3 regions of the Uliginosibacterium sp. sgz301328 genome follow, and region 2 is predicted to be linked to each of the others. Evidence: predicted binding sites of a transcription regulator. Region 2 holds the regulator's gene; each other region holds the start of a gene.
What was found. The regulator LexA, encoded in region 2, represses DNA repair genes until DNA is damaged. The targets are predictions, from matches to a motif close to ACTGTATNTANATACAGT.

Region 1 (10,731 bases), on a different contig from region 2:
GACGTCCACGCCCAGACGCTGCAGACCATCAACAACGTGGTGAACTCGGCGGATGCCCGAGAAATCGCGGGGCCTGCGCTGGCGGCACTCGTCCGGGGGCATGCGGCGGGCTCGGTGGAGGGGACGATCGTCGTCACAGACGTGCAGGGACAGTTGTTGCAGAGCCTGCACAACGAATCGGAAATAGAGCGCGATCTTTCCCGGCGCGAGTATTTCACTGCCGCGATGGCCGCCCCCGGGGTGCTTCATCTGAGCCATCCCTTTTTGCCTTCGTACGACGACATTCACCCGGCTACGGCGCTGAGCCGCTCCGTGACGGACTCGGCCGGCAACGTCGTCGGCGTTGCCGCCGTCATCAAGGATCTGCGCCATCTGAACAGATTCATTGAAGGGCTGAAGACGGAGCCGAGCGGAATCGTTTCGATCCGCTTGCTCGACGGCACCTTGCTGGCGCAGTGGCCTGCCTCGCAGGAGGGCTCGCAGGATGAGCTCGGCGCTTTCCACCAATTCGTCGCCTCTGGCCTGCAGGAATACGTCGTCGACGGATTCGATGAGGTCGAACCGCATTGGCGCGGGTATCAGCGGGTAGGCAATTATCCCGTCGTGGTAGGGATGGATGTGCCGCGCAGGGACATTTTCCGCGCCTGGGAGACGCGCACGGTCGTCACCAGCGGCCTGCTGTTGCTCTTCAATCTGGCGACGGTGGCATTGGCCTATGGCCTGACGCGCCATCTGCGTCATCTCGATGTCGTCGAAAACCGCTTGCGTGCCGAGGCCAGCACCGATGCGCTCACCGGTTTGCACAACCGTCGCTGGTTCGATGAAAAGTCCCGCGCCGAATGGCATCGCCACCTGCGTGGCGGAGGCGAGCTGGCCATCCTGATGCTCGATATCGACCAGTTCAAGGCCTACAACGATCACTATGGTCACCCCATGGGCGACAAGGCGCTGGCGCGTGTCGCCGAGCAAGTGCAACTGGCATGCAGGCGTGAGGGGGACGGCGCGGCGCGCTATGGTGGCGAAGAATTCGTCGTGATACTGCCGATGTGCGATCTGGCCGGCGCACTGGTCATTGCCGAAAACGTTCGCCAAGCCGTGCACGCGCAAGCGCTGCCGCACGAGAAGGGCGCCAATGGCGTGGTGACGGTCAGCATCGGCGTGGCCAGCACATCCTCCACGACGGTGGAGAGCGTCGAAGCGCTGGTGAAGGTGGCTGACGACTGCCTCTACCGGGCCAAGGCGGGCGGGCGCAATCGGGTGGAGGGGTAGTCAGCGAAGGCGTCGCCGCGCCAATGGAATGCCCGATTGCCTGCTCATCCCCGCAGCGGCAGCGCCGCTCCGATCGCCACGAATATTCCGCCGCAGGCGCGATTGAAGACGCGGCCCACGCGCGACAGCCATGCGCTGATGCGGTGCGCCACGCTGGCAATGAACAGCTCGGTGATGAATTCGATGGTGGCGAACGTGCCGGCCATGATGACGAACTGCAGCACGAGGCTGCGGGCCGGATCGATGAACTGCGGCAGAAATGCCGCGAAAAACAGGATGCACTTCGGGTTGGTCACCGCCGACAGCGCACCTTGCCTGAACATGGACCAGCCGCTTCTCGCCGCCGCCAGTCCGCTCCGCTGGATGCTGATCGGCGGCGCGCGCCATACCTGCACGCCAAGCCAGACGAGATACGCTCCGCCCACCCACTTGAGCACGACGAGCCAGATCAGCGAGGCCTTGAGCAGTGCGCCGATGCCGAACATCGACAGCGCCACGACGCTGATGAAGCCGACCGAACCGCCGGCAACGGTGCACAGCGCCTTGCGGCGTCCGTAGAGTGCGCCATGGGTGAGTGCGAGCAGGCTGTTGGGACCGGGCGAGAGGGATAGTCCGAGTGCCGCCAGCGTGTAGATGAGCCAAGTGTGCAGGTCCATGGCCGCAGAGCATACATGTCGATCGCCTCGTGCGGCGTGCGCTCGTGCGCCGCTGCCGCGATGCGGTTCATTGGCACACGAACACGCTCACGTACCCCGGCGTGGGGTACGAGGTTTCGTGGAGCGCTGCGGTGCTGCCCCGGTCGTATAACGCTTTGGCAAGCGCCTTGGCGGTGACGGCTTCGTCGGGCGGCGTGAATCCGATTTCGCCCTGGCAGATGCCGCAGCCGGGCTGCTGATTGACCGACTCCGGCAAGGCCCGTACGCGCCACCGGGTTGTGCTGCCCGCAGTTTGCAGATTGAGCACTGCGCGGAAGGCCGCGATGACTGCAATGCCAAGCGCGACGAGCGTCAGCAGCTTGGTCGCGTCGTCAGTGGATGAGAGCAAGTGTTTGTCGTCCGGCATGGCAACTTCCGCTGTTGTCCACGCTGTTTCGTCGCAGCGCAGCATGGAAGTCGCCATGGGCATATGGGCCGCGACGACACGGTCAAGAAGGCAGGGCGTGTTTCAAAACCCTTAGGGGAAGGCCCTGAGCGCCTTTATTTCGCATGGCGCTACGATGGTTGAGTCTGGATTTCCAACGCGGAAGCGCATTTTCCGTTTAGAAAAACCCGTGTATCGAAGGAGGAGCCCCCATGAACCGGAAACTTGTCTCAGCCACCGAATTGGCGTCGATTTTCAACACGAAGCTCCAGTCCAGCGATCTGCTGACCGACGAAACCCGCGACTGCCAGGTCGGCGAATTCTATCGACTGGTGGTGCCCGATGGAGACGGCTGCAATTGGTATCTACGCAGCTATACCGGCCCTCACACGTGTTCGGGCGTCGTGCATGCGATCGCTGCGGACCTGCGCCTGCGCTATAACCTGATGAACTGATCGGATGGATTCGATTTGCCCGGTCTTGCGGCGACCGGGCCTGACGCCCGCCGGCTTTGCCGAGCGGGCTTTTTGTTGCCACGACGGTCAGTGACGCTCCAGCCAGCGCACGACAGCGTGCATCGAGCCGAACGGGGCGCACAGGCCGATGAGGCAGGCGACGACAAGGAAAACGGAGCGGAGGGTTTCGCTCTCGCCGACGGATTCCGGTCTCCAATGCCAGATCGCCACGGGAATCAGGATAGTCATGAGCCACCACTGCGCAGCGAGTGCCACTGCCTTGAATATGCCGATCATGCTGTCTCCTCTTTGGGTTTGCGTGTTGCTGGCCGCCGGTTCTCGCGCGGAGTGCCCAAATGGGAATGTACGCAAGGAAAAGCCCGTGCGCATGCATTCCAGTTGAATGGAGAGAACATTTACTTCCTTTTACGCTGCAGGGCCTATGACACATTGCCGCAATTGGTTTTCGAGGGGCGGATCGTGCAACCAAATGGGGGCTCATGTGTCTGTTGCTGACGCACTACCTGTGCGCGATGTGCATCCACGACATGGCCGGCCGTGCGCCGGTACCGGATGGAGGAAAGTCATGATGCGTACGTCTCCCCCGCGCACGGCGTTCGCGGCCGGCGCGGATTTTCCATCGCGCAGGCGCTTCATCGGACAGGTGTGCGCGCTCGGGCTGGCATTCGGGATGGCAGGGCGGGCCGGCGCGCAGGCCGCACCCGCCCTCATCCTCAGGCAGATTCCATCATCGGGCGAGCGCGTGCCGGTCATTGGGCTGGGCACGGCCCGGCGCTATGAGGACGCCGCCAGCGAGGCGGACCTCGCGCCCTTGCGGGCGACGCTGAAGGCCTTTGAAGCCGGGGGCGGCCGCATGATCGATACCGCGCCGTCGTACGGCATGGCAGAAAGCGTGGTCGGCGCGCTGGTCGCCGATCTGGGCATCCGGCGCAGCATGTTCCTGGCGACCAAGGTCGGCGCCAATGGCAAGGATGCGGGCCGTGCGCAGATCGAGCGTTCTTTCATCCAGTTGCGTACGGATCGCATCGATCTTATTTCCGTGCACAACCTGCGCGACACCGCCACGCAGTTGGCAACGCTGCGCGAACTCAAGCAGGCCGGGCGTATTCGCTATCTCGGGATGACCACGTCCTTCGACGGTCAGTACGACGCGTTCGAAGCCACCATGAAGCGCGAAACGCTCGATTTCGTGCAGGTCGACTACGCGCTCGACAATCGCGGTGCGGGCGAGCGCCTGCTGCCGCTGGCGCGCGATCGTGGCATGGCGGTGATGGTGAATCTGCCGTTCGGGCGCGGGCGCTTGTTCAGCGCGGTGCAGGGACGGCCTCTGCCGGAATGGGCGGGAGACTTCGACTGTCATAGCTGGGCGCAGTTTTTCCTCAAGTACATCGTCTCGAACGACGCGGTGACGGTCGCAATCCCCGGCATGGCCAAGCCCGAGTACGTCATCGACAACCTCGGCGCCGCAACGGGGCGCCTGCCGGATGCCGCAATGCGCCGGCGCATGGAAGCCTACATCGATGCCCTCTGAGCGCGCCGTGGACGAGGGCGCCCTGCCACGCAGGCTGATCGACGTGCGGCCCGGCGAGTGGATTGCGCTGAGCTGGGCGTGGCTGTACGTGCTGGCCGTGATGGCGGCGTACTACGTCATCCGGCCTGTGCGCGACGCGATGGGCGTCGAGGGCGGTGTCGATAATCTGCAATGGCTCTTTACCGGCACCTTGCTGGCGATGATCGCCATCAATCCCGCCTACGCGGCGCTGGTGCGCAGATGGGCGCGGGAGCGATTCATCACCGTCACCTACGTGTTCTTCATGGCCAATCTGCTGCTGTTCGCGGTGGCCATGCACGTTGCCTCCGCTGGTCAGCTCGTGTGGGTCGGCCGCGTGTTCTTCATCTGGGTGTCGGTGTTCAACCTGTTTGTCGTATCCGTGTTCTGGGCGCTGATGGTCGATGTGTTCGACACGGAGCAGGCCAAGCGTTTGTTCGGACTGATATCGGCGGGCGCCACCATCGGCGCCATGGCGGGTTCGGGCATTGCATCCGCGCTGGCGCATTCGGTGCCGACGACGTGGCTGTTGCTGGGGTCGGTTGCGCTGCTGTGCCTGGCGGTCTTCTGCGTACGTCGCCTGTCGCGGCTGGCGCCTGCATTGCGCGCGCCGCGCGAAGTCGCCGCGGCCCGGTCGGAAGTCGACGCGCCCATCGGCGGCAGCCTGATGGCCGGGCTGGCGCACACGCTGCGCTCGCCGTACCTGCTTGGGATCAGTCTGTACATCTTGCTGTACGCCATCACGTCGACCTTCCTGTACTTCCAGCAGGCCGCCATCGTGGCCGAACATTTCGCCGATCGCGCCGCGCGCACGGCGTTCTTCGCCAATGTCGATCTGGTGGTCAACGTACTCACGCTGGTCGTCCAGGTATTCGTGACCAACCGTTTTCTGCGCCGCTTTGGCGTGACCATCACCATCGGGCTGCTGCCGCTGGTGTCGGTGATCAGCTTCGGCGTGCTGGCGGTGGTGCCGACGGTGGCGGTGCTGGTGGCGGTTCAGGTGATCCGGCGCGTGGGCAATTTCGGCTTTGCCAAGCCGACGCGCGAAGTGCTCTTCACCGTGACTTCGCGCGAAGACAAATACAAGGCCAAGCCCGTCATCGATACGGTGGTCTATCGCGGTGGCGACCAGGTGGGCAGTTGGTCGTATGCCTTGCTTGGCTGGATGGGATTCGGGCCGGTCGGCGTGGCGATCGTGGCCGTGCCCTTGTCGGTGTTGTGGCTCTTCAATGCGCTGTGGCTGGGGCGTCGTCAGGCCGCGATGGTGCGCGAGCAGCGTGGAGCCGCGCAGGCGGAGGCCGCGGCACCGGCGTGGCAAGGTTCGTAACATCGTCGCCGATGTCCGATCGTGCGTTTTCGGCCATACTGGCGCGCCTTGCCGCCGTATTGCCATGGACCGCCTGAAGTATCTCTCCGCTTATTCCGCGCCCCTGCAGGACAAGGTGCGCGCGCTCATCGCCAGCGGCAAGCTGGGCGACTACATCGGCGAGCGCTATCCGGATCGGCACGAGGTGCGCAACGACCGCGCGCTCTACGATTACGTCACGGATCTCAAACAGCGCCACTTGCGCAGCGCACCCGCCATCGACAAGGTGCACTACGACAGCCGGCTCGACGTCGAGCACCATGCGCTCGGCTTGCATACAGCGATCTCGCGCGTGCAGGGCGGGCGCCTGAAGGCGAAGAAAGAAATCCGCATCGCTACGGTCTTTCGCGAAGCCGCGCCGGAATTCCTCCTGATGATCAGCGCGCATGAACTCGCGCACCTCAAGGAGCGCGAGCACAACAAGGCTTTCTATCGGCTGTGCGAGAGCATCGCGCCCGGCTACCACCAGCTCGAATTCGATCTGCGCCTGTTCCTGACCTGGCGCGAACTGCCCACGACCTAGCCGCGGGCCTTTCCTGCCGGCTTACTGCCAGTAGTTTTCGAACAACATGCTGCCGATGAGTCCGCGCCGGCAGGGCTGGAAGTTCCTGTCGCGCAGCAGCGCGCGCATGTCGCCGGTGAATTGCGGGTTGCCGCAGACCATCACTCGCGCAAAGGCCGGATCGAGCGACGAGGCGAGCAGCACTTCGAGCGAGCCGTCGTTGATCATCGTCGGGATGCGGCGGGCGAGATAGCCGCTGCCGGATTCACGGGTGACGACCGGCACGTAATGCAGCACGCCGGGGTGGCGCGTTTCCAGCGCCCGCAATTCGTTGGCGTAGGCCAGTTCGGCGGCCGTGCGAACGCTGTGCACGACGAAGATCGATTCATACCGCCTCAGTACGCCGCCTTCGCGCAGCATCGAGATGTACGGCCCCAGGCCCGAGCCCGTCGACAGCATCCATAGCGTGCGCCCGGGCGCGAGCTGGCTTTCGACGAAGAAACCCATCACCCCGGGATCGAGCAGGATGTTCGCGCCGGCTTCGAGGGTCGCCAGTTGGCTGGTGAACAGGCCGTGGGGAATCAGCGTGACAAGGAACTCCAGGTGTTTGTCGTCGGGGGCGGAGACGATGGAGTAGGGGCGCCACACGATGTCGCTCGTGCTGTGTGCGGGCAAGCCCAGGCGCGCGTAGTGGCCGGGCGTGAAAGTGAAGTTGTCCGGCCGGGGAATGCGCAGCGACCATTGATTCGGAGCCCAGCGCGTCCAGCTGTCGATGGTCCGGGTGGTCCAGCGGGGGGCGGTGTGTAGTGCTTCCATGTCGAGGCCTTGGCGTACTGCGAGGGATATTGGCAGGACCCGTCCGCGGTCGTCGGGTTCCGTCAACCACGATGTTGCACCATGAGCCCAAATCCTTGCCAGCGTAAGGGGTTTGACCTTGGCGGCCCGCCTGCCGAAGAGCGGTGCGCGACACAAATGGAAGATTGCCTGATCGATAGTGCTGCTGTATGTTTGTACAGCTTTTCGATGGCCGCCCCCCACACACAACAATGATGGTTCCCGCTACTCCCGCGCCCACCACGCCTCCGGCGTATCTTGCCCGGCTGAATGCCGAACAGCGCCAGGCCGTTGAATATGGCGTGGGCCAGCACGGCCAGAGCATTGCCGGCCCTTTGCTCGTCATCGCAGGCGCGGGTTCGGGCAAGACCAATACGCTGGCGCATCGTGTGGCGCATCTGATCGCGCATGGCGTGGACCCGCGCGGCATCCTGCTGCTGACCTTCTCGCGGCGCGCAGCCAACGAGATGGCGCGGCGTGTGGAGCGCATCGTCGGCAGCATCGACGGCAAATACGCGCAGCTTGCCAAGTCGGCGCTGACCTGGGCCGGCACTTTCCACAGCATCGGTTCGCGCCTGCTGCGCGAGTACGCCGAATACCTCGGCATGAGTCCGTCCTTTACCATCCACGACCGCGAAGACTCCGCCGACCTGATGAATCTCGTGCGCCATGAGCGTGGGTTGTCGGCCAAGGACAAACGCTTTCCCGCCAAGAACACCTGCCTGTCGATCTATTCGAAGGTGGTGAACACCGGCGACACGCTGGAAGAGGTGCTGGAGTCTGCCTACCCGTGGTGCGTGGAGTGGGAATCCGAACTGCGCCAGTTGTTTGGCGCGTACGTCGAAGCCAAACAGTCGCAGGCCGTGCTCGATTACGACGATCTGCTGTTGTACTGGGCGCAGATGCTGACCGAACCGCAACTCGCGGCAAGCGTGGGCGAACGCTTCACGCACGTGCTGGTGGATGAGTACCAGGACACCAATCGCCTGCAGGCCGCGATCCTCAAGGCGATGAAGCCGGACGGTCGCGGCCTGACCGTGGTGGGCGACGACGCGCAGTCGATCTACGCTTTTCGGGGCGCGACGGTACGCAATATCCTCGACTTTCCCGCGCAGTTCGATCCGCCGGCCAAAGTGGTGACGCTGGAGCGCAATTACCGCTCGACGCAAGCCATCCTGAATGCCTCCAACGCAGTCATCGGCATGGCGGCGGAGCGCTTCACCAAGAATCTCTGGACCGACAGGCCGCAGGCCGAATCACCGCGATTGGTGACGGTGCGCGACGAATCCGCGCAGGCCGACTACATCGTCGAACAGATACTCGCGCGGCGTGAAGAAGGCGTGCCGCTCAAGCGTCAGGCGGTGCTGTTCCGCGCGGCGTATCACAGCTCGCAACTGGAAGTCGAACTCACCCGCCGCAATATTCCGTTCGTGAAGTTCGGCGGTCTCAAGTTCCTGGAAGCGGCGCACGTCAAGGACATGCTGGCGGTGCTGCGCTGGATCGAGAATCCGCGCGACCGCGTGGCGGGTTTCCGCGTGATGCTCATGCTGCCCGGCGTGGGGCCGAAGACTGCCGGCAAGGTGCTCGACGACATCGCCGCGCACGACGATCCGCTGGCCGTCCTGCGTGCAACGCGCGCGCCCGCGCTGGCGGCGGAAGACTGGAAGCTGCTGTGCGACATGCTGGCCGTGGCGCGTGCGCCGGCATCCCCCTGGCCGGCGGAATTCGAACTCGTGCGCCAGTGGTACGAACCGCATCTGGCGCGCCGCCATGAAGACGCCGAAGTGCGTGCCGGCGATCTGCTGCAGATGGAAAAGATCGCCGCGGGATATGCCTCGCGCGAACAATTCTTGTCCGACCTCACGCTCGATCCGCCCGACGCGACCAGCGACGAATCGGGCGTGCCCTTGCTGGACGAGGACTACCTGATTCTGTCGACCATCCATTCGGCAAAGGGGCAGGAGTGGGACAGCGTCTACCTGCTCAACGCCGTGGACGGCTGTATCCCGTCCGACATGGCGACGGGTAGCACCGAAGAGATCGAAGAAGAGCGCCGCCTGCTGTACGTGGCGATGACGCGCGCCAAGGATCAACTGCAGATACTCACGCCGCAGCGGTTTTATGTGCACGGGCAGGCCAGCGGCGGCGACCGGCATGTATATGCCACCTGCACGCGCTTCATCCCGGCCGCATTGATGCCTTTGTTCGAAGCGCGCGCGTGGCCGCTGGCTTCGCCGCCCTCGCTCAATACACCTGCCACGCCGCCACCGCAGGCGTTCATCGACATCGCCGCGCGCATGCGCAAGATGTGGCAGTAAGGCGGCGCGATGGCGATTCTCGTCGGGTCGGCATCGTGGGCCGACAAAGGTCTGATCGCGTGCAAGCGCTTCTATCCGCCGGGCGTGTCGACGGCTGAAGCGCGCCTGCGCTACTACGCGACGCAGTTTCCCATCGTCGAGGTCGATTCGAGCTATTACGCCATGCCCAGCGTGCGCAATTCGCAGCTATGGGCGATGCGCACGCCTGATGACTTTGTCATGAACGTCAAGGCGTTCCGCCTGCTGACCGGCCACCATACTGACCCCTCCGCGCTGCCGAGCGATATACGGCTAGCGCTGGGCGATGTTTCGCGGCAGATCTATTACCGCCAGGTGCCAGCGGAAATCCGCGACGAGATGTGGCGCCGCTTCATCGATGCGCTCGCACCGCTTAAAGCGGCGGGCAAGCTTGGTGCGGTACTGTTCCAGTTCCCATCGTGGCTGATCAACAACCGCGAAGGGCGCGATCACGTGGCGCATTGCGCGGAGCGCATACAGGGGCACTGCATGGCGATCGAGTTCCGGCATCCGAGCTGGTTTCTCGCGGAGCGTCGCGCTGCCACGCTCGAATTCGAACGCGCGCTCGGTGCGGTGAATGTCGTAGTGGACGAGCCGGACGTAGCCGATACGAGTATTCCGTCCGTGTGGGAAGCGACGCATCCGTCGCTGGCGGTGGTGCGCCTGCATGGCCGCAACGCGACGAGCTGGAATCCGCGCGGCATTGCGCACAGTTCGGGGCGCTTCAACTACGAATACCCGGAAGACGAACTGGTCGATATTGCGGCAAAGATCCGCCGACTCGCGGAGCGCGTCTCGGATGTGCACGTCATTCTCAACACTAACAACGAAGATCAAGGCCCGCGCAACGCCCGCAAGTTGATGCGCGCGTTGCAGGCCGGCGGCGGTTGAGGTCAGGCGGGAATCAACGCGCCGCTGCGCCAGCGGCCTTCGCCGAGCAGTTCCAGTTCATGCGTGTGGAAAGCATGCAGCGTGCTGCGGTGGCCCACGCTGACGATGATGCTGTCCGGCAGAGCTTGCCGCAGCAGCGAGTACATCGCGTGTTCCAGCCCTTCATCCATGGCCGAACTGGCCTCATCCAGAAAGACCAGCCTTGGGCGCGCGATCAACGCGCGGCCGATGGCGAGCCGCTGCTGCTCGCCCAATGAGAGCACGCGTCCCCAGTCGGCTTCGTCATCCAGCCGTTTGACGAGATGCCCGAGCTGGCATTGGTGCAGCACTTCGGCCGCATGTTCCGGCGTTGCCGGCGTGGGCGAAGGGTAAGAGAGCGCAGCACGCAGGGAGCCCAGCGGCAGATAGGGTTTTTGCGGCAGGAAGAG
Region 2 (10,731 bases):
AGCGCGCCCGCTGACGCGAGCTACCAGACCTCCGGCATCATTGCCGCGACATCGGCTGCGCCGAACAACCTGCCGGTGTTCTACCAGAGGCTCAAGGACCGCCTGACCTTCCCCATGGCATGGAAATCCGGCACGACCGACATGGCCGCGTGGCGCGCCGCCGGCAAGGCCAAGGTCAAGGAACTCATCCTCGATGACAACGACAAGACCGCCTTCAACCCGGTGGTGATCGATGAGCAGGACAACGGCACGTACTGGTCGCGCAAGGTGGTGTTCAACCTGACCGCCGACAGCCGTGTCATGGGCCTCATGCTGGTGCCCAAGGGCAGCGGCCCGTTCCCGGCCGCAGTGCTGTTGCACGACCACGGCGGCAAGTTCGACATCGGCAAGGAAAAGCTCATCAAGCCGTGGGGAGACGCCACGCGCCTGAGTTCTGCGACCGCCTGGAGCAATAAGTACTTCAGCGATCGCTTTGTCGGCGACGAGCTCGCCAAGCGTGGCTACGTGGTGCTGGCCGTCGATGCGCTGGGCTGGGGAGACCGTGGCGGCTATACCGCCGTCGGCACGCAAACGCAGGGCGAGCAGCAACAGGCGCTGGCTGCCAACCTGTACAACCTGGGCGATTCGCTCGGCGGGCTGATGGCGCGCGAAGACGTGCGCGCGGCCGACTTCCTGGCCAGCCAACCGCAGGTGGATGTCAATCGCATCGCGGCAGTCGGCTTCTCGATGGGGGCATTCCGTGCGTGGCAGTTGGCAGCGCTCTCCGACAAGATCGCAGCCGGCGTTGCAGTGTGCTGGATGGCGACCACCGACGGCCTGATGGTGCCGGGCAACAATCAGCTCAAGGGCCAGTCCGCTTTCAACATGATGCATCCGGGGCTGTTGCGTTATCTCGACTTCCCGGACGTGGCGAGCCTGGCGGCGCCCAAGCCGATGCTGTTCTTCAATGGAGGCACCGATACGCTGTTCCCGACCGCATCGGTGGATGCGGCCTACGCCAAGATGCAGCAGGTGTGGACGGCGTGGGGCGCGGGCGACAAGCTCAAGACCCAGACCTGGTCGACACTCGGCCACGTATTCGTGCAAGAAGAGCAGGAAGCGGCCTTCACCTGGCTGGACACGGCACTCAAGCGCTGAGGGCGAATGGGCCGATGGTGGTAACGCCATCGGCTTTGTCCGACACAAGTATGGCGCACAGCTCAGATTCGTTTCGCGCTGCGGCATGACAATGTCTTGATGCGCGATACCCGCTTGATGGCCGCCAAATATTGGCGGAGGCAGGGCGCTACCATTTTGCTCCCGGACCGCAGGGCGAAAACCGCCCTGCGATTCCTTCTCCGAGTCGTTTCACAGGCGGTTGAGCATATGACGCACGGGTGACGATAGGTTGCAATGAATGGATCATCACATGCGCAAGAAAACGGTATTGATCGTAGGTGGACATCGGCGGATGGGCAGTCGCCTCTCTGCCATGGCGGAAGACATGGGACTGGATGTCGTCGGGCTGGTTTCGCCGGCCCACGCGCTGCGGGTGGCGCGAAGCTGCCAGCCCGACCTGGTCTTGGTCGACCAGGAGGGGAGTCGCGTGGGATTGCGCGGCATGGGCGCCGCGCTGCTCGATTGCCTCGTGAGCGGGCGAGTCTTGCTGCTGGCTCCGCAGATATGCAGCCAGTCCATACACGCTCAGGGCCCGTCCGGCGTGGTCGTCATGACGCGCTCGGCGCCCGACGAGTCTGTCGTCATGGCGGTGCGCAGTCTTCTCGGACTATCCCTGTCGACGTCGCATGAGACAGGTGTCGCGCCGGCCGATATGCGGGCCGGGGGCGCGGCGACCCTGCAAGATCGCACAGAAGCGGCTGTACGCCGGTCGCGGCAATCCATTGCGCTCAGGCGTACCGGCTTCCGTGGCGCCCGCGTGGCCTTCGGGATTGCTGCACACGGCGCTCGTCGGGATCGCGGCGCGCTCGCCGACACTCAGTTCGATGTGGCGGCATTGCGCGGCATCGACAAATCGGTGCGCGAGTTCATGCCGACGTAACGTCCATGGCGTCACGAGCGAGGAAGGCGGGCTTTGCCCGCCTTTTTTTCGTTGACGCGACACGCTTCGCTCCAAGCGACGATTGCGCACCGGCAGCTTTTGCCGGTCATCGGTGCATTGACCGGAGGATGACGTTTTCTACTGTCCTAAGTATCTGTATTTAAAAAACAAAAGCAGAGACGCCTGAACTGGCAAAGCTCTTGCTATGGCTCAGCCATAAGTGGATCCGGAGCGCCTTCATGGCCAGTTTGCTGAGTATCGGTCTGACGGGGTTGAACGCCGCGCAGGCCCAACTGACGACGACCTCGCACAACATCACCAATGCCAACGTGACGGGATATAGCCGTCAACAGGTGATCCAGGGCACACAGCAGCCGCTCTATACGGGCGCGGGTTTCTTTGGACAGGGCACGCAGGTCCAGACGGTCAAGCGCATCTACAGCCAGTTCCTCGAAAACCAGACGATGGCGGCCGATGCCGCGCATTCCAAGTCGGAGACCTACTACAACGAGATCGCGCAGATCGACAATCTGCTGGGCGATGAAACCGTCGGGCTTTCCTCTGCGCTGACGAGTTACTTCAACAGCGTACAGAGCGTGGCGAGCAATCCGTCGGATGTGTCGGCGCGTCAATCGATGCTGTCGTTCGCCCAGGCGTTGGCGGGGCGCTTCCAGTCGCTCAACCAGCGCATGGACGAAATCCGTAGCGGGGTGGAGTCGCAGATTTCAACCACCGTCGATTCGATCAACACCCTGGCCAAACAACTGGCGGACCTGAACCACCAGATCGTCGTGGCGCAGGCCTCCGGCACGGGCGTGCCTGCCAATGATCTGCTGGATGCGCGCAATGCACTGATCCAGGAATTGAACCGCAACGTGCAGGTGACGACCACGACCGAGAGCGACGGTTCGGTGAGCGTATTCATCGGCACCGGCCAACCGCTGGTGGTGGGCAACAGCACCTACACGCTGACCGCCACGCCGTCGGACAGCAATCCGAAGAAGCTGCAATTGGGTATCCAGTTGCAGGGCGACAATTCCGCCAAGCTTTCCGACAGCATGATCACCGGCGGTTCGCTGGCCGGCCTGCTGACGTTCCGCTCGGACGCGCTGGATGCCGCGCAGAACGCGCTGGGGCGCATCGCGGTGGGCATGACCGAGACCTTCAACGCCCAACATCGGCTTGGCGTAGATCTGAACGGTGCCATGGGCGGCGATTTTTTCACCCCCATCAAGGGCGCCGTGCAAAATTTGCCGGCCTTCTCCACCGGAACGGTTTCCAGCGCGCAACTGGAAGTGTCATACAGCAACGTCGCCAACCTGACGACCGACGACTACGTGCTGAGTTTCGACGGCACCAACTACAACCTGCAGCGCTCGTCCGATGGCAAGTCGGTGTATTCCGGCGCGACCTTGCCCACCGACGTTGACGGCATTTCGATTTCGCTCACCTCGGGCTCCGTTGCGGCGGGCGACCGTTTCCTGATCCAGCCGACCCGCTATGCCGCGTCCAGCGTGAACGTGGCAATCACCGATACGCGGCTGATCGCGGCTGGCGCACCCATCACCACGTCGGCGGCATCGACGAACAGCGGCACGGCGTCGATCTCGCAGGGTTCGGTCGTCAGCGGCACCGGTATTTCGGCCACGACGCCGCACATCGGGAACATTACCGTTACGTTCGACTCGGCCACCAATAGTTTTGTATTGGGTGGCGCGGCGTCCGGCACGCTGGCCTATGACCCCGTCGCGGATGCTTCGGGCAAGACCTTCACGCTTGCTTCGCCGAACATTTCGTTTTCGATCAGCGGGGCGCCCAAGAACGGCGACGCCTTCACCATCACCAGCAATGACGGCGGGGTGTCGGACGGACGCAATGCGGTGGCGCTGGGCAACCTGCAGACGACCAAGAACATGCTTGGCGGATCGGCGACGTACGCTACGGCCTACAGCCAGATCGTGAGCAAGATCGGCACACAGACGCACGCGGCCGAAATCAACACCAGCACGCAGCAGACCCTGCTGGAGCAGGCGCAGGCCGCGCAGCAGTCGGTATCGGGCGTGAACCTCGATGAAGAGGCTGCCAATCTCCTGCGCTACCAGCAGGCTTATCAGGCTGCGGCCCGCGTCATGAGCACTGCTCAGACGCTCTTCGAAGCTGTCCTCAACATTGCGCGCTGATCAATCAGGAGCACGCCATGCGCATTTCGACCTCTCTGATCTTCGACACCAACGTTTCGACGATGAACCGTCAGCAGTCCAATCTGATGACGCTGCAGCAGCAATTGTCGTTGAATACCCGGGTGACCAAGCCCAGCGACGATCCCGTGGCCGCCGCGCAAGCGTTGACCGTCAAACAGGCCAGCGCCGTTGTGCAGCAGCAGATGACCAACCAGGGTACTGCCGACGATGCGCTCAAATCGCTGGAGAGCAAGCTTGCCGCCATCGGCGACATCATTACGTACGCGAAGGAGCGCACCATCCAGGCGGGCAACGGCGCGCTGAATCAGGATGACCTCAAGAGCATCGCGACAGACCTCAAGAGCCAGTTCGATTCCCTGCTGAGCCTGGCCAACAGCACGGATTCCAATGGGCAATACATGTTCGCCGGCTTCAAGGGCGACACCCTGCCGTTTACCGGCAATCTGTCGGGCGGGGTGAGCTATCAAGGCGACCAGGGGCAGCGCACGCTGCAAGTCTCCGATACGCGGCTGATGCCGGTGTCCGACAACGGCATGCAGGTTTTCATGAGCGTGGACAATCTCAATGGCTCGTTCAACGCTTCGTCCGCGTCGGGCAACTCCGGCGCGGCGGTGATCAACGGTGGCTCGGTGACCGGCTCGTACTCGGGCGGGCAATATGGCATCCGCTTTACCAGCGGAAGCACTTACGAGGTCTTCGATCGCGCAGCGGACCCCGGCATGACCGGTGCGCCGATGGCAACAGGCACGTACACCAGCGGCGGCACGATCGACCTGCCGCCCGCGCCGGCCACCGGCCAGATTCAAGTCGCGGTGTCCGGAACACCCGCGCCGGGCGACACCTTCACGGTCGATCCGGGCGGCCAGACAGACATGTTCAGCACCCTGCAACAGCTCATCAGCGTGCTGGACAACTCATCGGGCGCGGCGCTTCAGCAGGGGCTCGCCGACGCGGGTAACAAACTGGACAACGCGCTCGACAATGTACTGAAGCTGCGCTCGCAGGTGGGTTCGCGGCAGACCGAACTGGATGCGCTGCAAAGCCTCGGCACGGATGCGCAGCAGCAGTATTCCGACCGCATCAACAAGCTGACCGGGCTGGACTACGCCTCGACGATCTCGGATTTCAGCATGCAGAACGTCAGCCTGCAGGCGGCGCAGCAGTCGTTCATCAAGATATCCGGCCTGTCGCTGTTCAACTTCCTGAAGTAAGGGGCGCGCGCCATGAAACGTCTTTCCGGTGCCATCCTTGCCGCGTTGTGCGTGGCCATGTCGGCGTGCAGTTCGATCAGCGGCACCTATCCGCGCAACGCTTCGATCATTCCCGATGCCGGCATCCAGCTCACGCCAAGCTACGTGCTGCATCTGGACGATCTGGTGGTGATTGCCGGCATCAGCTATCTGGTCTACACCGTGGTCGATCCGCTGGCGCCGAACTGGTCGATCCAGGAAACACGCCTGGGCGATAACCGTGCTTCGTACGAATTGACGATGAAGCCGATCAATGTCGGCGGCGCGGGCGAGGCCAAACAAGTGCTGGCACGCCGGGCCGAAGCGCTGGCCCGCGAACGCGGCTTCGGCAGCTATCAGATCCTGCGCTACGAGGAGTCGATCGATTCGCGCATCTGGCTGCCGCATCGCACGGCACGCGCCGACGTCGTGCTCGTCCATCCGCAAATCCTGCGCTAAACCGATACGGCGCAATGCCGGGTGATTTTCGTCACGGGCAGCCCTTTCTTCCAGCTTGCGCTGCAGTGCAATGTGGTCTGAAGTAGGGGCATGCGAGCGCGACGCATGGTCGATCACAACAAACGATTCGCGCACTCAACGAAACAGAGGGCCCGAGTCATGTTCGAACGCCGTCGTCGCGCGATCGCGCAAATGAGCTTCTACCAGTCACAACGCAGCCTGCGTTCGGGTGAGCACATTCCACCCTTGCCCGGCCTGGCTGACCAGATCGTGGCGTGCCGGGCGGAAATGGCGCGCAGCCACCGCCTGGACGAAATCCCCGAGCCGCCGCCCATGGCGGAAGAGGGCGACGAATTGGCGTTCTGAGCAATCTGCGCCCGATGGGGCGCGCCGGCACAGAAAATTCTTGCGCATTTCCTGGGTGCTGTATATAAATACAGTATTCCAGGAGGTGGCAATGGCATCCGAATCCGTTTTGACGCGCCGGCAACAAGAAATCCTCGACTTCATTCGCGAAGCCATCGAGGCCAATGGCATGCCGCCCACGCGTGCCGAAATCGCGCACGCCTTCAATTTCGCCTCGCCCAATGCGGCGGAGAGCCACATCAAGGCGCTCGTCCAGAAAGGCGCCTTGCTGCTTGAAGCTGGTTCAGCCCGTGGTCTGCGGCTGGTGGAATCCCTGGGTATTCCGTTGATCGGCCGCGTCGCCGCCGGCGCCCCGATACTGGCGCAAGAGCATATCCAGTCCCGGCACCAGGTCGATCCGGCGCTGTTCACTCCGCGTGCTGACTTCCTGTTGCAGGTGCGGGGCGCATCAATGATCGACGCCGGCATCTTCGATGGCGATCTGTTGGCCGTGCACCGCACGCACGAAGCCCGCGACGGGCAGATCGTCGTTGCACGTGTAGACGACGACGTCACCGTCAAGCGCCTCAAGCGCCACCGCGACGGGATCGTCGAATTGATCGCGGAGAACCGCGACTACGCGCCCATCCTCGTTGATCCAGAACGCAGTCAGCTGACGATCGAAGGCATCGCCGTCGGCCTGATCCGCGACGGTTTTCCGCGTTGAACACGCGCCGATCCTTTTTCCAGCTTTCCAGAGAACCCATCATGAAGACGATTCGCTTGTTCAGCCTGCTGCAAGGTCCAGCCAACTTCATCCCGCAAGCGCCCGTGTTGGCGCAACCGCATGATCGCCGCAGTGGCGGCGTGGAAACGCACACGCGCACCGTCATCCGTCCGAGCGCGATCCTCGATGTCGTCCATCGACGTGGCCGCAGTTGGGGCTTGCTGGCGTCGTACGAAGAAAAGCGGCTGGGGCTCTAAAGAGCGTTCGCCACGCGGTAGTCGCGCGCAGAGATGGCGCGGGCAGGACTGCGCGAATCGACGCGATGCCTGAATGGACTTGCGTCAGTAGTGGAGTGTGCCGCTGATCTGTTCAGCGAGCGGAATGCTGCGAGCGCCGCCCGAGTTGAACAGATCGAGGCGGGTCTGGTTCAGCGTCAGACTGCGGGCTTCGCGGTGCCAGGTGACGCCGTTGTCGCCGTTGCAGGGGCGGTTGCTGGCGCATTCGTAGCTATAGATGACGATGCGCCCGTCGACTGTGCTGTAGTGGCGAACGCTGATTCGTGTCTCGCCGTCTTCCGTTTGCGAGCCGACAGCCTTGATCTGCTGCAGCGGCACAGTGGCACAGGCCTCCCAGCTCATCGACAGGACCAATGTGGAGGCGGGCGATATCATCGCTTCGCAGGGCATGAAGCTGGTCGGCCCCGGGCCGGCGATATTTACCGTCCCCCATGGTGTTTCGTTGGCGTCCGAGGCTATCGAGCTCTCGGCTTGCGCAGGCTGCACGCTCCGAGGCTCGGCCGCGCGCTCGCAGGCGGCCAATATCCAGATCGCCACGATCAAGCCGACCCACCGCATTACCTTCTCCTCACGTCACTTGCATGCAAGGCGCAGGACAATGCCCTTCGAAAAGATGACGCGGGTCGATTCAAATCAGTTCGCCACCAATACCAGAAACGTCTGGCCCGCCTGCTGGGTCTCTCCTAGAGATGTCTTGGGATGCGGTTTTGGCGTCGTTGGTGTTGCCTTAGCCTCGCGTCGTCATGATGCGCAGCATGAGTTCGCTCGCATCGGGCTTGTTGAGGATCGGCTGGTAGACCTGGCGCATGCGCGAGATGAAAGACGTCTGGTTCTTCAGATCGAGGAATTTCACGCCCTGTTTTTCGAGCTTGGCGCGCAATGTGGCGCTCTGCCTGGCCCACAGTTCTCGCATGGCGACGGCCGAGTTGTGGCCAGCCTCCAGGAAGACCTTCTTTTCCGCTTCCGACAGTTTTGCCCACAACTGGGTGGAAACGATCAGAGCCTCTGGCTGCATGCTGTGGTTGCTGACCAGGAAATACGGCGCGTACTTGAAGTGCTCTTCCTTGGCATAGGTGAAGATGTCGGTCTCGGCGCCATCCAGTTCATTGCTCGTGAAGGCCTTGGGCATCTGGTTCAGCGGCATCATCACGGCCGATCCGCCCAGTGAGGTAACCATGGTGCGCAGCGCTTCGCGGTCGGCCACGCGCAAGGTCTTGCCTTCGATATCGGTGGCATAACCCGTCGGCTTTGTCTTGAGGTAGAACGAGCGGGAGCCGCCGTCGTACCAACCGAGTACGATGAAGCTCTTGGTGGCGAGTTTCTTTTCCAGCCCTTTGCCGAGTTCGCCATCGAGCGCCTTCATCATTCCGCGCGTATCGGAAAACATGAATGGCAGCGACAGTACTTCCATTTCGGGCACAGCCTTGTACATCGGCGTGTTGCTGATGACTGCGACATCGAGCTGGCCCTTGTCGACGAGCGGCAATGCCTTGTAGATGTCGCCGAGCGTGTCTTTGGTCTGGATCTGTCCTTCGAACTTGCCGCCCGTCTTGGCCTTGACCTCGTCCATGAACAACTTGAGGCCCTGGTGCGAAGGGAATTCTTCGCTACCCTGAACCCAGCCTTTGAGCGGATCTGCGTGCGCCAGCGCAGGCAAGGCCAGACCCATCACACATCCCAGCAACAATCGCCTCAGCATTTTTCGTTTCCCCTGTGTTCCAGCGCGGGCCTGTGGAGTGAGGCGTCGCAATGTGGCGAAGGGTACTCGGAAAATCAGTTAAGCGTTTTCCATGAGCGCCGAACGGTCGGCGCCGAGCGCCATTCGACAGGGTGACGAAAGCGTATTCCTTGTCGTCGCAGCCGGACCATGCCTCACGGAGGCCGGGTGAATCGATTGACCCGATCGGCGGGTAAAAAGCTCAACCTGCCGCTCGACGTGCGCGGATCTCGTCCACCGCGTTGGCAATCAGGCGGCTGGCGATGCTGATCGGCGCGGGCAGTCCGGGCAGCGCATCGACGTCGTACCAGCCGGCGTCTTCGATTTCGTCCGCTTGCGGCACGATGTCGCCGGAAACGTAATCCGCGTGGAATGCCAGCATCAGCGAATGCGGGAATGGCCAGGATTGGCTGGAAAAGTAACGCAGGTTGTCGATCTTCAGCCCGACTTCTTCAAGTACTTCGCGGTGGATGCAGGTCTCCACGCTTTCGCCGGCCTCGACGAAGCCTGCGAGCGCACTGTAGACGCCGGGCTTGAAATGGGGCGAGCGCGCCAGCAGCAGCCGGTCGCCGCGCCGGATGAGGATCATGGCAGCGGGAGCGATGCGTGGGTATTCGCGCAGTCCGCAGTTGGGACATTCCTTGGCAGGCTCGCCTGCGACGACGAAGGTGGCCGTGCCACAGGCGCCGCAGTGGCGCGAGTGGAGGTCCCAGGTCGCCATTTGGCGTGCGCGCACAGTAATGGAGGCGATGTGGGCGGCCTGGGCGGTCAGCACGTCACGCATGCCTTGCGCGATCAGCCCATCCGGCAGCGCAGTGCCGCGCGGCCAGGCGAGCGCACGACAATCGCGGCCGCCGAGCGTGCCGATGATGTTGTCGCTGCCGGCAGGCCCCAGCGAAGCGAGATCCGCCAGGGCTGGCAGGGTCAGGTCGGCACGCAGGATCTGTTCATCGCCTGTGTATGCAAAGAGCAATGCGTCGTCGGACGCGTGGTGTCCCGCCGAGAAGAGCGGGAGAAAATCCTCGGTCATGTTTCATTCACTTGGTTGAAAGCCGCGTGCTGGACAAGCAGTGCACGAGGCGGGCGCCAGCGTCGTGGCGCCATGGATTGTCTTGGGAATGCACCGCAGCCGCTGGTGCTGTGCGTTCCGAAGACGACCCTGGATGACTTTTCGGCCCAAGACCGGCTCAGCGGCGACGTCCGACATTATCATTCTTCCCTTTGACTGTTACAGAAGGAGCGCCCAATGGCCGAACCCGTCACCACTTCCACCGGACTTGTCATCGAGGACGTTGTCCAGGGCTCGGGCACCGAAGCCAAGGCCGGCAGCAACGTTGCCGTTCATTACACCGGCTGGCTCACCGATGGCGCCAAGTTCGACTCCAGCAAGGATCGCAATCAGCCGTTCAGCTTCGAACTGGGTGGGCGTCAGGTCATCCCGGGGTGGGATGAAGGCGTGCAGGGCATGAAGGTCGGTGGCACGCGCAAGCTGACGATTCCGCCCGAATTGGGCTACGGCGCGCGCGGCGCGGGCGGCGTGATTCCGCCCAATGCGACGCTGGTGTTCGAGGTCGAATTGCTCGACGTGTTGTCCGACCTGACCATCGAAGACAGCATTTTTGGCACGGGCGCCGAGGCCAAGCCTGGGCGCACGGTGGTCGTGCACTACACCGGCTGGTTGCTCGACGGCACCAAGTTCGATTCCAGCAAGGATCGCGG
Region 3 (10,731 bases), on a different contig from region 2:
ACTCAGGCCGGACATCGTGCTGACCGAAATCGCCCTGCCCGACATGGCCGGCGCGGACTTCATCCGCTCCGTGATCGCCTTGTCGCCGCCGCCCGCCGTCGTGGTGTTCTCATCGATGCACTCGATCATGCCGAATGCCTTCAATGCGGCGCGCGCCGGTGCCAAAGGCTATGTCAGCAAGGAGACCGAACTGGACGCCGTGGTGACCACCGTCACGCTGGTCGCCAAAGGATTCACCTGCCTGCCGGAACATTCGCTGCCCGACATGAGGTCGCGCCTGTCCTGCCGCGAGGCCGAAGTCATCCGGGGCTTGCTTGGCGGCATGACCAACCGGGCCCTGGCGGCCAGGCTCGGCATCAACGAAAAGACCGTGAGCCACTACAAGTGCACGGCCATGAAGAAGCTCAAGGTCACCTCGCTCACCATGCTGGCGGGCATGGAGGCGCATCCCTGGTGAGCAATGCTTCAGTGGAAATCCCGGCTCGTCACTTCGAGCCGGCCCAGCCAGGGCGAAAGATCCACCAGTCGTTTAGCGACGAGCAGCACGACATTGTTGGCACACTGCAATTGACCGAACACGCCGAGCAGCCGGGCGCTGAGCACTTCACGCCGATGGCGGTCGACCACGTCCGGATGGACGATGACGTTGATCACGCCGGTTTCGTCTTCCAGCGTAATGAATACGCTCTTGGCCGAGCCCGGCTTCTGGCGACAGGTAACGAGCCCCGCCGTGCGTCCGGCTGCGCCATCGGCCAGGTTGCGGTTGTTCTTGTCGAGCCCCCGCGCGGCCATCGCCATAATTTCGGTGGTCGGCCCAAAACGACGCGCATTGAGCCGCTCGCGTAGCAAGGCCACCGGGTGACGTTCCAGCGTGAGACCGACGTGACGATAATCCGCGAGGATGTTCTCGCCTTCGGAGGGTGCAGCCAGCATGACGGGCGCTTCGCGCGGCTGGGCGGTGTCGAACAGATCGCCCTGCCGCTGTATGCCGCTCACCTGCCACGCGCTCTGGCGGCGATGCCCGCTCAGCGCCTTGAGCGCCCCCGCGGCGGCGAGGCAGCGCAACTCTCCCGATGACAGATCGGCACGCGCGGCGAGGTCTTCAATGTCTGCAAAAGCGCCCTGTCCGCGCGCCGTGCTGATGCGCTCGGCGGCTACCTGAGAAAAGCCATTTACCTCATGCAACCCCATGCGCACGGCCGGGCGCGGCGCATCGGTCTGTTCGAGATGACTGAACCAATTGCTGCGACACACATCGACGGGTTCCACGCGCACGCCATGGCGGCGAGCATCCTGCACGAGCTGCGCGGGCGCATAAAAACCCATTGGTTGGCTGTTGAGCAAGGCGCACAGGAAGGCTTCCGGCTCATGGCACTTGAGCCATGCCGAGGCATACGCCAGCAGCGCAAAGCTGGCCGCGTGCGATTCGGGGAAGCCGTATTCGCCGAAGCCTTCGATCTGTTTGCAGAGCCGTTCGGCGAACTCGCCCAGGCCCTTTCTTTCCATGCCAGTCTTGAGTTTTTCCTTGAATTTCTCGAGGTGACCTTTCTTCTTCCACGACGCCATGGCGCGGCGTAGCTGATCCGCTTCGCCCGGCGAGAAATCCGCCCCCACGATCGCCAATTGCATCACTTGTTCCTGGAAGATCGGCACGCCACAGGTGCGTTTGAGCACTTCGTCGATCTTGGGGCTGATGGACTGGATCTTGGCCGGATCGTCATGCCCGGCGAGGAACGGATGCACCATGCCGCCCTGGATCGGTCCGGGGCGCACGATGGCGACCTGCACGACGAGGTCGTAATAGTTCTTCGGACGCAGGCGCGGCAGCATCGACATCTGCGCGCGCGACTCGATCTGGAATACGCCGATGGTGTCAGCCTTGCTGATCATGTCGAAGGTCGGCGTGTCCTTGGGTGGAATGTCCGCCATCGTCAGCGCGCGCCCTTGCCGCACCGACGCCCAGTTGAGCGCGCGGCGGATCACGGTGAGCATGCCCAGCGCCAGCACGTCGACCTTGAGCAGGCCGAGCGATTCGAGATCGTCCTTGTCCCACTGGATGACCGAGCGCTCGGCCATGGCAGCGTTTTCGATCGGCACCAATCGCGACAACGGCCCGCGTGAAATGACAAAGCCGCCCACGTGCTGCGACAGATGGCGCGGAAATTCACGCAACTCGTCGGCCAGCTCCAGCCATTTGGTCACGCGCGGGCTATCCAGCCGCAAGCCGATGCCGGCCAATCGATCGGGCAGTTCGTCGCGCTTGTCCCACCACGCCAGCGAACGGGTCAGCGCGGTGACTTCAGCCTCGCCAAACCCCAGCGCGGTGCCAACGTCACGCAACGCGCTCTTGGTGCGATAACGGATGACCGTGGCGGCCAATGCGGCGCGTTCGCGACCGTACTTGCGGTAGATGTACTGGATGACCTCTTCGCGCCGTTCGTGCTCGAAGTCGACGTCGATGTCCGGCGGTTCGTCGCGCTCGCGCGAAAGGAATCGTCCGAAGAGCAGATGCGCGCGCTTGGGGTCGACCTCGGTAATGCCCAATGCATAGCACACCGTCGAATTGGCCGCCGAGCCGCGCCCCTGGCACAGGATGCCCTCGCCGCGCGCGAATTTGACGATGTCGTAGACGGTGAGAAAGAACGCCTCGTAACGCATCTCTTCGATCAGCGCGAGCTCTGTCTCAACGCTCGCCCTTACCTTTTCGTCCTCACCTTCAGGATAGCGGCGGCGCAGGCCGGCTTCGGTCTCCTGCCGCAGGTATGAGGTCGGCGTATGGCCGGGCGGGACGATTTCTTCGGGGTATTCGTAACCCAGCGTGCCAAGGTCGAACTGACAGCGCTGTGCAATCGCCACGCTCTGCGCCAGCAGATGCGGCGGATACAGTCGCGCCAGCCGCGTGCGCGTACGCAAGTGGCGTTCGCCATTCGGGAACAAGGCCTTGCCCGCCGCGAACACGGTCGTGCGCAGGCGAATGGCGGTGAGCGTGTCCTGCAGGCGACGGCGACGGCGCTCATGCATGTGCACGTCCCCCGCCGCCATCAGCGGTATGCCAGCCACATCGCCAATACGTTGCAGCGTATCGAGCCGGCCAGCATCATCGGGCCCGCACAGCATTTCGGCGGCGATCCACAGGCGGTTCTGCGGCGGGCCGATGCCTGTCGGCGGTTCGGGCGGAAAACAACGCGCCAGCCATTGCGCATCTTCCAGCGTGGGCGCCTCTCCCGGCACCCATAGCGCCAGGCACCCCGGCACCGCACCGCGCGGCACGATGGGCGTAAAGTCACCGCGCAACAAACGGTATTCGCCCTTCTGCGAACGCCGCCGCGCCAGCGTGATGAGGCTGCACAGGTTGCCGTAGCCGTCGCGGTCCTGCGCCAGCAGCACGATCTTGAGCCCGCATTCGAGCGTGAATTCGCTGCCCACGATGAGTTTGGGCAGCGGCAGCACGGGCGGCGGCGCCTTGCCCGCCTTGATGGCTTCGGCGGCTTTTTCAGCGTCTTCCAGCGGCATGTCGCGCAATGCCTGCCAGGCCTGCACGACGCCCGCCACCGAACACTCATCGGTGATCGCCAGTGCGGCGTAACCGCGCTTGCGCGCCTGCGCCATCAGCTCAGCCGGCTGTGAAGCGCCACGCAGAAAGCTGAAGTTGCTCAGGCAGTGCAGTTCAGCGTAGTCGGGCAGCGCTGGCGTCATGGCGTGATCAGGCAAAGTACCCATGCAGCCACCACCCCCGCGTATCGCGGAAAATCCAGACCCACTCGCCACGCTCTGATTGCGCCACGTAGTAATCGCGACGCAAATCGCCCGCCATGCTGCGACCTTTTTCGCCTTCGTCCCACCAGCCGCTTTCGATACGTTCCGGCCCCGCCAGACGATGCAGCCGCCCGTTGCTGTACAGGCCATCGTCACGTTGCTGGACGGCGCGCGGCGTGGACAGCAACCATAACGGACGCGGCGAGTTGGCCTGCGCAACCTTGCCCTGCCCCTGCGGCACCTGACGTGTAGCGCATTCGGGACGGTGGTCCGCCTGCACGGCCAGCCCATGCACGGCCTCCACGCCCAGGCGCGCGCGCAGGCGCTCGATCACGGGTGCCAACGAGCGCGCGGCGGTCTGGGCGAACAAACCTTCGCTCGTACCCGACAAGGTTTCGGGCGCGTTGGCTTCCAGCCGCAGGTCGGTCACCGCCGCTGCAAGACGCAGGCGTTCAAGGCGTTCGCGCAGTACGCGTTCCATGCGTGCGAGGTCGGCCGTGACATCGGCAAAACTCAGCACCAGTCGCGTCGGTGGAATGTATTCGTGCACCAGCTCAAACACGCATTCGGTCACGCCCGCCGCCCGCCCGCTCAGCCAGCCCGCGAGGCTCGCCAGCATGCGTCGGGCGGCAAACAGCAGCATCGATGCGTGATCGACCTTGGCAGGCAGCTCCAGCTTTTGCGCAAAACATTCCGGGAAGACGAAGCTCGGCCGCAGATCGGGCGCGTCCCCCAGGGCCTGCGCCAGTTGCTGCGCCATCAGCGGCCCGAAACGCCTCGCCAGACCGGCACGTGGCAGATCGAACAGGTCGCCCAATGTGCGCACGCCGAGGGCGGCCAGCGTATTGGCATCGGCCTGCGTCAGGCGCAGCACGTCCACGTCCAGCGGCGCGAGCGCGGTTTGCAGATCATTGGCACGCAGACACGCACTGGACTGCCCTGCCCGCGCCAGCCATTGCGCCGCAAGCGGTGTGGGCGCCAGCGACAGGCATGCAGAAAAACCCTGCGCGTCGATATCGGCCACCACCTGCCGGCACAGTGGCTTCAAGCCACCAAAAAGCCGCAGACAACCGCTGATTTCGATGAGCAGTTCATCCGTGCCGGCCACGCTGACGTGCGGCGAAAAGCCCCCCGCCCAGCAGGCCAGTTGATGCAACGTATCGATCTCGCGCGCGGCGTCGCACTCATGCACGGCCAGCCCCGGCGCCAGACCGAGCGCGCTGGCCAGCCGCATGTCGGGCTGGATGCCGTGAGCCTCGGCCGCATCGTTGGCGCAGCCGATGCGTTGCTGCGACACGGCCACGGCCGGCCCTTCGTCAGGCGGAAAGACTTCCAGCGCCAGCCGATGAAAGCGCATGCACAGCCACAGCGCCTGCTTCATGGCGCCACCTTCGCAGGCTGCGACGCTTTGACGGACGACGGCACGCCACGCAACACGGTGTGCCCCACCGGCGGCACCGAACGGCGCAGTACGCGCTGCCACGGCAAGGGGCGCTCCACCTGCAGCAGCAGACTGCGGGCACATGGGGGGCCGCGCCGCTTGAGGATGTCCACGCGCAAACCGTCAGGGCTGCCGACCAGGGCCAGCCGCAGCGGCGCGGGCGACGCCACGCGTGCGCAGGACTCGTCGCGGAACATGAAAGCCAGGCTGCGGCAACCTTCGGCCGCCAGTTGCAGACGGCGCAGCGTCTTGTTGTCGACGCGGGCGGGCAACCATGCCAGCACGGCACCCAGCGCACCGCTACCGAGCAGTTGTTCGGTACTCCAGGCGATATCTTCGTCGGCAGCCGTCACCCACAGCAGTTGCGCCAACGGAAAATGCGCGGCCCATGCGGGCGCATGCGCACAGGCAGGCGGCGCGACGATAGCGATGGGCGCTTCATCCACCACCGCACGCAAGGCAGGCAGCAGCAGCGAGACCTCACCGATGGCACGTGTGGCGGACAACAACTCCACCAGCGCGCCGCGCGGCCATCCGCCACCGGGCAACTGGGCATCGAGCGTGTCGAAGCCACTGGCCTGGGCCTGCCCGTCCAGCGCGGCCAGCCGGTCGCCGCGCCACACATCGGTGCGCTGGAGGATGTCCATCAGGGTGGCAGTGGCGGCAGGCATGCGGGAGGCGAAAAACCGGTGGGAGGATCGGCCCGATCCAATACTGTATTTTTATACAGTCATCGAGACTTTTCCAGTCCGGCCGGCGGCGCGACACGCAAGCTCACGAAGGCACGCGCCCTTCACAGGGGCCCTGCCGCTGTCACATAAACTTCATTCCACTTCGGCGCCGCCGCGCCGTTATACGGGACTCGAACCCCCGTACAGGTTTTCTCATGTCCGCCGCCGCACGCCATGCCATCCAGCAACCGGAGCGACGCCTCCCCTCCGCTCAGTCGCCCGTGGATCTGCATGCGCTCCAAGCGAATTTCCAGCCGATCTTCAATCTGGCCACCGGTGCCCTGCACGGTTTTGAAGGGCTGATCCGCCCGCCCCGCGACAGCGGTCTGTGCAGCGCCTTCGAACTGTTCGCCCTGGCCCGCGCTGCCGACATGTCGATCGAGCTCGAACAGGCCGCCGCGCAAACGCTGGTCCGCCGCTTCACCGAACTGGGCCTGCGCGGCACGCTGTCGCTCAACTTCAGTTGCGACACCTTGCTGCACCTGGGTGCGGCACCGGAACAGGTCGACACCGCGCTGCGCGAAATCGCACACCTTGGCGACCGCCTGGTCATTGAAGTCACCGAACAGGATGTCGCCGAGGACGTCGGCCGGCTGGTCGCAGCCATCGATCTATTGCGTCATCAGCGCGGCAAGGTCGCGCTCGACGACTTTGGCATGGCGCAGTCGAGCCTTGCGCTGTGGATTCAGTTGCAGCCCGAAGTGCTCAAGCTCGACCGCTTCTTCGTTGCCGGCATCGACGGCGATTCGCGCAAGTTCGAGACGGTCAAAGCCATCGTGCAACTGGCCGCCACGCTGGGCTCGGAAGTGGTCGCCGAAGGCATCGAGCGCATCGAAGAACTCATCGTGCTGCGCGACCTCGGCGTGCAATACGGGCAAGGCTTTCTGCTCGGGCGGCCGAGTGCGGACCCGGTGAGCGAACTCCCCGCCAAGGTGTGGGAGGCGCTGGGCAACCGTGCCATCGCCGTGTTCCCCGAGCCTGCACGCATCGGCCCAACCATCATGCGGGTTGATCGCGTGCTCAACGAAGCGCCCTGCGTGGGCCCGACCACCAGCAACAACGAACTGCTGCGCGTCTTCCACCATCATCCGGAATTGACGGCAGTGGCCATCGTGTCGGATGACGGTCACCCAGTCGGCGTGGTCAACCGCCGCTCATTCATCGATACGCTGTCGCTGCCGTTCCACGAAGAGCTCTTCGGGCGCCGGCCGTGCACGCTGTTCATGGACACCGATCCGATCCTGATCGAACGTTCGGCCAGCTTCGACGAGTTGGCCGACATCATCACCGACGAAGACCAGCGCTACCTGTACGACGGTTTCATCATCACCGAGAACGGCCGCTACGTCGGTCTGGGCACCGGTTCGGCGCTGGTGCGCATGGTGACGGAAAACCGCATCGAAGCCGCGCGTTATGCCAACCCGCTGACTTTCCTGCCGGGCAACATCCCGATCTCGCGCCACATCGACCGCCTGCTGCAAAGCCGCAGCGGCTTTGTCGCCTGCTACTGCGACCTCGATCATTTCAAGCCCTTCAACGACCAGTACGGCTACTGGAAAGGCGATGAGATGATCAAGCTCGCGGCAGCGTGCCTGACGCAAGCGTGCAATCCGCTGCGCGATTTTCTCGGCCACGTCGGGGGCGATGACTTCCTCGTGCTCTTCCAGAGCGACGACTGGCAACACCGGCTGCTCGCCGCGCTCGAACAGTTCCGCCTGCGCGCAAGCGCGCTGTTCAATGACGAAGACCGCGCACGCGGCGGCATCGAAGCCGAAGACCGCCAGGGACGCACGGCATTCTTTCCGCTCACCACCATGAGCGCCGGCGCCCTGTGCGTGCACGCCGGCCACAGTCTGTCGCACGAAAAGGTCGCCTCGCGCGCAGCCGCCGCCAAGCGTGCCGCCAAGCAGGGGCGCATCTTGCTGCACGTGGAAGAGGCCTGACGGACGTTCTGCCGCCCAATGGCCCGTGGTCTGGCAGGCGCTATGGCATCTGGATGTTCTGCTTGGGCAGAACAGCGGGGGCTGGCAGGATGATGGGCTCTGCGAGCAGCCGCTCAAATAAAGAGCCTTCCAGGCGAGCGAAATAATGCGGCGCGCCGAGAGTTTCGATGTAGGCCGTCGTCGTGGTCGATGCAGTCCAACGCGGCTCAAGCAGCGAGCGCGCGATCTCGTGAGCAGGCGTGATCGCACCGAGAGCCAGCAATACCACTATCGTCATTCCCTGATCGCGCGCAGCCTTGACCGACCAATCGAGCGCACACAGGCGATCTGCGGCTGCCAGGCCTACCACCATGAGTGGCGCGATGGATGCACGCATCACCAGATCATTGTTAGGCCCGAAGCGGAACAGTGGTAGCGCCAACAATACGGCCCCCGCGATAGCGAGCAACACATCGGCCCGCATTCGCCACAGACAAATCCACAACAAGCCGAACTGCAACACGACGAACATCACGTAGCGACGCATGAACGGCGCGTTGAATATTGATTCGCCCCTGGACGCCGGCACACTCGCCGCATCGAGCACCAGATAGGCCGAGGACGCCAGGGCTGGCAAGAGAAAGAGCGCCCCGGCACAAATCATTGCAATGAGATCCCGGCGCGCACCGCGATGGCGCCATACGAGCGCGAGCAACAGCGGAATGCAGCCAATAGCGGTTAAGGGTGACCACAACGGCAGCACCGCCAACCAGAACGGCACCATACGTACGGCACGAGGATCGCTCCAGCGAACGTACAGAAAAGCAGCAAGAAACCATCCGGGCAAGGCATGGTTAGGAACCCAAAATAGTAATGTCGTGTTCGATGAGTACTGGAAGAGCGTCGCCCACCACTGAAGGTGTTCGGTCGACAATAATGGTTGTGGATGACCTGCGACGATACCCCCCACCCAATCCATGCCGCTGAACGCTACGACCACGACCAGCATGACGGTCATGTCGCGCACGCTGCGAGCCCGAACGACCACTTGAGCGAAAAAGAGTGCCACTCCAATAGCGGTCCATGCCAACAGCAAGAATTGGGCCGATCCCCCCTCGCCCAGCGCACGGGCCAGATATGCGGGCACAAGGTAATAGGCCAACGGGCTACGGAACAACAACTGAATGTCATCCGCAGCCCGCAGAACGAATGGCCCGCTATGGCGCGTCAAGTCGAGCAGAACGGCATCCCGCACATGCCAGTCGAAGTAATTGGCGTAAAAGACGTGTCCTGCTCCGCCAAGCATCGCCCAAGCGATTGCTACAACAACCACAGCGAGCCACTGCCCCCGTGTCAAGCCTCTCGATGTGCTGGAAGTGCCGCTGAGCGATACGATGCACCCCATCACGAACAGCAATGCAAGCACGCCACCCACATCGAGCCGCAGCCAAGTGAAGAAAAACAGCAGTACGGGTAGCCCCAAATAGGCCACACACAGCCAATCCAGGCCGGAGACGGTTCTGGACTCATCTAGCGGATTTACGCCGTCGGCCGATACGGGTACTTCGAAAGCGGGGCTGTTCATCATGATCAGAAATTATGCGGCGACATGCGATGCGCAGCTTATACGACCAGCGAGTCCGCGCAGCGCCGCCCGTCCGGAAGTCGGCGAGGCGGTCAGTCACACGAGACAACATGGGATTGCACCGATGCCGGGCGGGGGCATTGCTGGCGATAATGCTGCCCCCCCCCCGGAATAAGGACGTGTTCATGAAAGTACTGGTCGCCATCCACGACCGCGCACTGCGCGACAATATCTTCGACGCCGCGACGATCGAACGTCTGACGAGCCGTCACGATGTCACATGGCTGGACGAAGCCCCTTCGCGTGACGGCTTTGCGGCAGCGCTCACGGGATGCGAAGCCTGCATCACTTCATGGGGCTCGCCCCGCTTCGACGCGCAGCTGCTGCGCGATACGCCCTCGCTGCGTTTCATCGGGCACGCGGCGGGCACGCTGGCGCCGTACCTCGATGCCAGCGCGTTCGACGGCAGGCTCACCATCGTCAATTCGGGCTGGCATCTTGCGATGTCCACGGCAGAATGCGCGCTCACGTTGATGCTCGCGGGCGCGTGGCGTCTGCATGCCTATGGACTGCGCATGCGCGCGGGCAACTGGTCGGATTCGCACAGCGAGACCGTGCCCGGCGTGCACGGCAATACGGTGGGATTGGTCGGGATGGGCGACATCTCGCGCCGGGTCATCGAATACCTGCGCCCCCTGCAAGCGCGCGTGCTGCTGCATTCGCGCCATTGCACGCCAGAGCAGGCGCAGAAACTGGGTGTCGAGGTGGTGCCGCTCGATGCGCTCTTCGCGCAGAGCGACATCGTATCGCTGCATGCCACGCTCACACCGCAGAACGTTGGCATGGTCGGCCAGGCGCAGCTCGAACTGATGCGCGATGGCAGCCTGCTGGTGAACACCGCCCGCGCACGCTTGATCGACGACGCGGCCTTGCGCGCGGCGCTACGCAGTGGGCGCATCCATGCCGCGCTGGACGTGTTCGACAAGGAGCCTCTGCCGGCCGACGATGAACTGCTCGCGCTGCCCAACGTCACCTGCGCACCGCACATCGGCGGTTTCGCGGAACACTGGCGCAAGAAGGTCGGCAGCAGTGTCGTGGATGCGCTGGAAGATGTGATCGCCGGGCGCACGCCCGCGCACCTCGTCACGCGCGAGCGCTTCGCCGCGATGTCGGCGAACTGAACGCGCCTAGCCCACCTGGCGCTCATCCACGTAACACCACATCCATGATTCGCCCGGCTCGCCGGAGCGGATCACGGGGTGGCCCGTGGCTTTGAAGTGCTTGGTCGCGTGGCGG

Region 1: the regulator LexA is predicted to act here: its motif matches at 7,242-7,259, upstream of ACDA63_RS15585 (ATP-dependent helicase).
Region 3: the regulator LexA is predicted to act here: its motif matches at 5,911-5,928, upstream of imuA (translesion DNA synthesis-associated protein ImuA).

What each region holds. Positions count from the first base shown of each region.
Region 1 is NZ_JBGVSA010000022.1:4,396-15,126, reverse strand. Features, by position in the region: gene ACDA63_RS15630 (diguanylate cyclase) at 1-1,269, shown strand, start outside; gene ACDA63_RS15625 (LysE family translocator) at 1,314-1,925, opposite strand; gene ACDA63_RS15620 (hypothetical protein) at 1,993-2,331, opposite strand; gene ACDA63_RS15615 (hypothetical protein) at 2,562-2,804, shown strand; gene ACDA63_RS15610 (hypothetical protein) at 2,892-3,101, opposite strand; gene ACDA63_RS15605 (aldo/keto reductase) at 3,391-4,356, shown strand; gene ACDA63_RS15600 (NTP/NDP exchange transporter) at 4,346-5,701, shown strand; gene ACDA63_RS15595 (YgjP-like metallopeptidase domain-containing protein) at 5,766-6,263, shown strand; gene ACDA63_RS15590 (ferredoxin--NADP reductase) at 6,285-7,058, opposite strand; gene ACDA63_RS15585 (ATP-dependent helicase) at 7,289-9,394, shown strand; gene ACDA63_RS15580 (DUF72 domain-containing protein) at 9,404-10,303, shown strand; gene ACDA63_RS15575 (ABC transporter ATP-binding protein/permease) at 10,306-10,731, opposite strand, start outside.
Region 2 is NZ_JBGVSA010000001.1:148,577-159,307, reverse strand. Features, by position in the region: gene ACDA63_RS00705 (dienelactone hydrolase family protein) at 1-1,137, shown strand, start outside; gene ACDA63_RS00700 (hypothetical protein) at 1,409-2,038, shown strand; gene flgK (flagellar hook-associated protein FlgK) at 2,278-4,218, shown strand; gene flgL (flagellar hook-associated protein FlgL) at 4,236-5,450, shown strand; gene ACDA63_RS00685 (hypothetical protein) at 5,463-5,927, shown strand; gene ACDA63_RS00680 (hypothetical protein) at 6,087-6,293, shown strand; gene lexA (transcriptional repressor LexA) at 6,385-6,999, shown strand; gene ACDA63_RS00670 (hypothetical protein) at 7,041-7,256, shown strand; gene ACDA63_RS00665 (hypothetical protein) at 7,341-7,853, opposite strand; gene dctP (TRAP transporter substrate-binding protein DctP) at 8,023-8,994, opposite strand; gene nudC (NAD(+) diphosphatase) at 9,215-10,042, opposite strand; partial or broken gene ACDA63_RS00650 (FKBP-type peptidyl-prolyl cis-trans isomerase) at 10,259-10,603, shown strand; gene ACDA63_RS00645 (FKBP-type peptidyl-prolyl cis-trans isomerase) at 10,589-10,731, shown strand, end outside.
Region 3 is NZ_JBGVSA010000008.1:146,182-156,912, reverse strand. Features, by position in the region: gene ACDA63_RS08440 (response regulator) at 1-457, shown strand, start outside; gene ACDA63_RS08435 (error-prone DNA polymerase) at 466-3,720, opposite strand; gene ACDA63_RS08430 (DNA polymerase Y family protein) at 3,704-5,137, opposite strand; gene imuA (translesion DNA synthesis-associated protein ImuA) at 5,134-5,868, opposite strand; gene ACDA63_RS08420 (EAL domain-containing protein) at 6,084-7,871, shown strand; gene ACDA63_RS08415 (hypothetical protein) at 7,912-9,438, opposite strand; gene ACDA63_RS08410 (hydroxyacid dehydrogenase) at 9,621-10,616, shown strand; gene ACDA63_RS08405 (UBP-type zinc finger domain-containing protein) at 10,623-10,731, opposite strand, start outside.